DNA from 2 places in the Kitasatospora sp. NPDC017646 genome. Region 2 is predicted to be linked to the other one. Evidence: riboswitches for the same ligand, from Rfam matches in the RefSeq annotation. Region 2 holds a riboswitch; the other holds the start of a gene.
What was found. Region 2 has a riboswitch for glycine ahead of gcvT (glycine cleavage system aminomethyltransferase GcvT). Riboswitches for the same ligand answer to the same signal wherever they lie in the genome.
Positions count from the first base shown of each region.

Region 1: linked by a shared signal. The riboswitch ahead of gcvP (aminomethyl-transferring glycine dehydrogenase) and the one ahead of gcvT (glycine cleavage system aminomethyltransferase GcvT) in region 2 are both predicted to bind glycine.

Region 1 is NZ_JBIRJC010000009.1:13,866-16,312, forward strand. Features, by position in the region: gene ACH4J0_RS16215 (PRC and DUF2382 domain-containing protein) at 1-996, opposite strand, end outside; glycine riboswitch at 1,220-1,323, shown strand; gene gcvP (aminomethyl-transferring glycine dehydrogenase) at 1,561-2,447, shown strand, end outside.
Region 2 is NZ_JBIRJC010000033.1:19,465-21,911, reverse strand. Features, by position in the region: gene ACH4J0_RS33135 (enhanced serine sensitivity protein SseB C-terminal domain-containing protein) at 1-498, opposite strand, end outside; glycine riboswitch at 685-788, shown strand; gene gcvT (glycine cleavage system aminomethyltransferase GcvT) at 1,036-2,157, shown strand; gene gcvH (glycine cleavage system protein GcvH) at 2,259-2,447, shown strand, end outside.

The sequences.
Region 1 (2,447 bases), on a different contig from region 2:
GTCGGAGGCCGTGCTCATCTGGCCGTTCGTCGGGTGCGGCGCGGTGGCGGCAGGGGTGTCGCCGTGAACCTCGACGCTTTCGCGGCGGAGCTCGTCCCGGATCACCTCCTCCTCGGTATACCGCTCGATCACCAGGCGGACCCGCTCGATCGGGGACAGGTACTTGCGGACCACCGGCCGCTCCTCACGGAGCGTGACCTCCTCCACCGCTTCGGCGATCTCCTGCTCGGTGAGCGAGGCGCGTTCGGCGTCGCTGACCGGAATCCGCTCCACCCGGATCCGCTCGCGGACCACCGGGACGCGGCGCTCGACCTGCTCGCTGGTCACGTACTTGCGCAGCTTCGCGGTGCCCAGGATGTGCCACTCGGTGGTGATGTCCAGCCGCTCCGCGCGGCAGGTGATCTCGATCGGCTTGCTGGGCGCCGAGGCGTCGGCGGTGCCGGCCGTGGCCGCGGTCGGGAAGGCGCCGGACGGTTCGGCCTGCGGCCTGGGCTCGAAGGCGGCGGCGGGCGGTGCGGGGGTGCTGAGCGCTTGCGCGGGGGCCTCCGGGGCGGTGCTGGTGGTGGTGAACGTCGGGTCGGATTCCGGGGAGTGGAAGGCGAGCGGCGTGGCCGACCGGGTGCCGAAGTCGAGGTCGGGCTGGGCGGTCAGGTCGGGTTCTCCGGCGGCCGGGCGGCCGTCCAGCCGGATGTCGAGGCCGTAGTAGCGGTAGAGCTGGAGCTCCTGGGCGGGTGAGAGGTGCTGGCCCACGCCGAAATCCGGTGAGTCCTTGACCAGCGACTTGTCGTAGGGCACCCGGAGCTCCTCGCCGGAGAACTCGCTCGTGGTGAGTGGGACGAAGGCGTCCCGGCCGAAGATGCCGGTGCGGACGGCCGCCCACTCCGGCTGCCCGGTGGCGTCGTCCAGGTACACCTCGTCGACCGTGCCGATCTTGTCTCCGTTGCGGTCGACGGCTTTGTGGCCGATGAGGTCGCGGGGGTCGATCTCGGTCTGCACGCTTTCCTCCAGTGCGCTGCGCCTGCGGAAGTCCCACAGATCGGCGACCGGATTGCCCGTCCCGTCCGCCACTTCACACCAAAAGGCATGAATCGGACGCACGCGACCGGGGTGCGGCCGGACGGGTCGGCGGGGGGCCGTCCGGGGGACGCGCGTAGACCTCGAGTGACCAGACGCACCCGTGATCGGAAGGCCTCCCGCTGGTACCCTGGGCGGCGACCGCCGAGCCCGCTCGGGAGAGTCCCCGACAGTGAAAACCGCTGGTCGGGGCGCCGAAGGAGCAACTCCTCCCCGGAATCTCTCAGGCATCCGTACCGTGCGGGATAGGTCACTCTGGAAAGCAGGGCAGGACCGCCGGCGCGGGAGCCGGCGATCACCACCCTCACCGACGGTGCAAGCCGACGGAGCGCCACAGCGCGACGTGCGGGCGAAGCTCTCAGGTCCCGATGACAGAGGGGGAGGCCTTTCGGGTCCGCCCGCCCAGGCCGGTCCGCTGTCCGCAGCGGCGTTGGCCGGCCGGCGTGCGTACCCCCGCCGGTCCGTGACCAGGAGGCCTCGACCACCATGAACGCCCAGCCGAACGCGGGACGCCCCACCGGCGCCTCGACCCTCACCGAGCTTGAGCTGGCCAGCCCCTTCGAGAACCGCCACATCGGCCCCGACGCCGCCGCGCGGGAGAAGATGCTGGCGTCCGTCGGCTACGGCTCGCTGGACGAGCTCGCCGCCACGGCCGTTCCCGAGGCCATCCGTTCCATCACCGCCCTGGACCTGCCCGCGGGCCGCAGCGAGGCCCAGGTCCTCGCCGAGCTGCGCGAGCTGGCCGGCCGTAACCAGGTGCTCCAGCCGATGATCGGCCTGGGCTACTACGGCACCTTCACCCCGCCGGTGATCCTGCGCAACGTCATGGAGAACCCGGCCTGGTACACCGCCTACACCCCGTACCAGCCGGAGATCTCGCAGGGCCGCCTGGAGGCGCTGCTCAACTTCCAGACCCTGGTCTCCGACCTGACCGGCCTGCCCACCTCCGGCTCCTCGCTGCTGGACGAGGGCACCGCGGCCGCCGAGGCGATGGCGCTGGCCCGGCGCGTCACCAAGGTCAAGGGCGGCGTCTTCCTGGTCGACGCGGAGACCCTGCCGCAGACCGTCGCGGTGATCAACACCCGCGCCGTGCCGACCGGTGTCGAGGTCGTCGTCGCCGACCTGTCCGAGGGCATCCCGGCCGAGATCGCCGAGCGCGGCGTCTTCGGCGTGCTGCTGCAGTACCCGGGCGCCACCGGCGTGGTCCGTGACCTCGCCCCGGTCATCGAGCAGGCGCACGGGCTGGGCGCGATCGTCGCCGTCGCCGCCGACCTGCTGGCGCTGACCCTGCTCAAGTCCCCGGGCTCGCTGGGCGCCGACATCGCCTGCGGCACCTCGCAGCGCTTCGGCGTGCCGATGGGCTTCGGCGGCCC
Region 2 (2,447 bases):
CGGCACCGGCTCGCGCAGCGCCACCCGGCCGCCGGTCGGCGCCTCCGGCTGCTGCTCCCAGCGGTCGTCCCGCGGGCCCCGGCGCAGCTCGGCCACTCCCTGCGGCGGCACCGGGATGCCCACCGCCGCCTCCGGATTGACCGCGATGCCCACGCCCAGCGGCAGTCCGCGGGCGAACTCCCAGGCCGGGGCGACCGCGAAGGCCATCCCCGGTGCCTGCTGGAGGAACACCTCCTGCGAGGAGAACACCGGTACGTACGGGGCCCCGGCCAGCTCGACGGTCGGCAGGTCCAGCGACTGCCCGTTCGGGTCGCCCCCGGCCGGCAGCGGGATCCACACCTGGCTGCGGGCCAGCACCTCGATCACCCGCGGCGTCGCCCCGGGGTCGCCCAGCGCGGCCGTCAGCACCTGCTCCAGCTCGTTCGCCGGCCACGCACCGCCCGACGGCGCCGCCTGCGGCCCGTCCCACCCCTGCTGCTGCTCCACCGGGTACCCCATGCGCCGCCGATCCGCCCTCGTGCCGGTCGGCCGCCCACTGCTGCGCCGACGCGGAGAAGTTTAGGGCTCGGCTCCGAACACCCGTCGTGTGACCGGGTCCCCTCTCCCCTCCTCCGTGCGGACGTGCCATGATGTGCGCGTCCGACGGCATGCGCCGCGGGCCCCCACAACTCCACACCGGCCGCTCGAACCCGCGCGGGAGAGCCCGGAGTGCCCCTCAGGGGCACAGCCGGCGCCGAAGGAGCAAGTCCTCCCCGGAATCTCTCAGGCCCCCCTACCGCGCGGGTTAGGCACATCTGGAAAGCGGCGCACGGCCCTGTCGCGCGCCCACCCACGGTGCAAGCCGCCATCCTGTCCCCGATGCTGGAACCAGCTGATGCTGGAACCAGCTGCGGGCAGGTGGGCGGTGAAGCTCTCAGGTTCGACGACAGATGGGGAGACCCACGCCGCCGCATGCCCGCGCGCAGGGTCGGTCCCCGAGCGGGTCCGGTCCCGGCACGCGCACCCCTGAGTGCCCCGACCGAGGAGTTCCTGGCCATGTCGTCCCTCCGCCTGACCGCGCTCGACGCGCTGCACCGCGCCCTCGGCGCGACCATGACCGACTTCGCCGGCTGGGACATGCCGCTGCGCTACGGCAGTGAGCGCGAGGAGCACCTCGCCGTCCGCACCAAGGCCGGCCTGTTCGACCTCTCGCACATGGGCGAGATCACCGTCACCGGCCCGCAGGCCGGCGAGATGCTGGACCACGCCCTGGTCGGCTTCGTCTCCGCGCTCGGCGTGCTGCGCGCCCGCTACACCATGATCTGCGCCGAGGACGGCGGCATCCTGGACGACCTGATCGTCTACCGCCTGCGCGAGGACGCCTTCCTGGTGGTCGCCAACGCCTCCAACGCCCAGCTGGTGCTGGACGAGCTGATCGCCCGTGCCAAGGGCTTCGACGCCGTCGTCACCGACGACCGCGACACCTACGCGCTGATCGCCGTCCAGGGCCCGGAGGCCACCGCCGTCCTGGCGAAGACCACCGACGCCGACCTGCCCGGCCTGAAGTACTACGCGATCCTCCCGGCGAAGGTGGCCGGCCGCGAGGTGCTGCTCGCCCGCACCGGCTACACCGGCGAGGACGGCTTCGAGATCTTCTGCCACCCGGTCGACGCCGAGCCCGTCTGGCAGGCGCTGACCGCCGCGGGCGAGGGCCACGGCCTGGTCCCGTGCGGCCTGTCCTGCCGCGACACGCTGCGCCTGGAGGCGGGCATGCCGCTGTACGGGCACGAGCTGTCCACCGACCTGACCCCCTTCGACGCGGGCCTGGGCCGGGTCGTCCGTTTCGACAAGACCACCAACGAGGGCGCGTTCGTCGGCCGCAAGGCGCTGAAGCAGGCCGCCGCCGCGGCCGAGACCAACCCGCCGAAGGTCCTGGTCGGCCTCGTCTCCGAGGGCAAGCGCGTGCCCCGCGCCGAGTACGCGGTGGTCTCCGCCGACGGCACCCCGATCGGCCGGATCACCTCGGGCGCGCCGTCCCCGACGCTGGGGCAGCCGATCGCGATGGCCTACGTCGACGCGGCCCACGCCGCCCCCGGCACCACCGTCGCGGTGGACGTACGCGGCAAGCACGAGCCCGTCCAGGTCGTGGCGCTGCCGTTCTACAAGCGCGCCCGCTGAGGCCCCTCCGGGCCCGCCGAGTTTCCCGTTCACGCACGTCGGAGCCGTCCGTGCGGCGGCCCGCTGCGTCGTACCCGCTTCCCATCCTGGAGAATGACGCCATGAGCAACCCCCAGCACCTGCAGTACACCAAGGAGCACGAGTGGCTGACCGCCGCCGTGGACGGTGTCTCCACGGTCGGCATCACCAAGCACGCCGCCGACGCGCTCGGTGACATCGTCTACGTGGACCTGCCCGAGGTGGGCGCGACCGTGACCGCCGGCGAGACCTGCGGCGAGCTGGAGTCCACC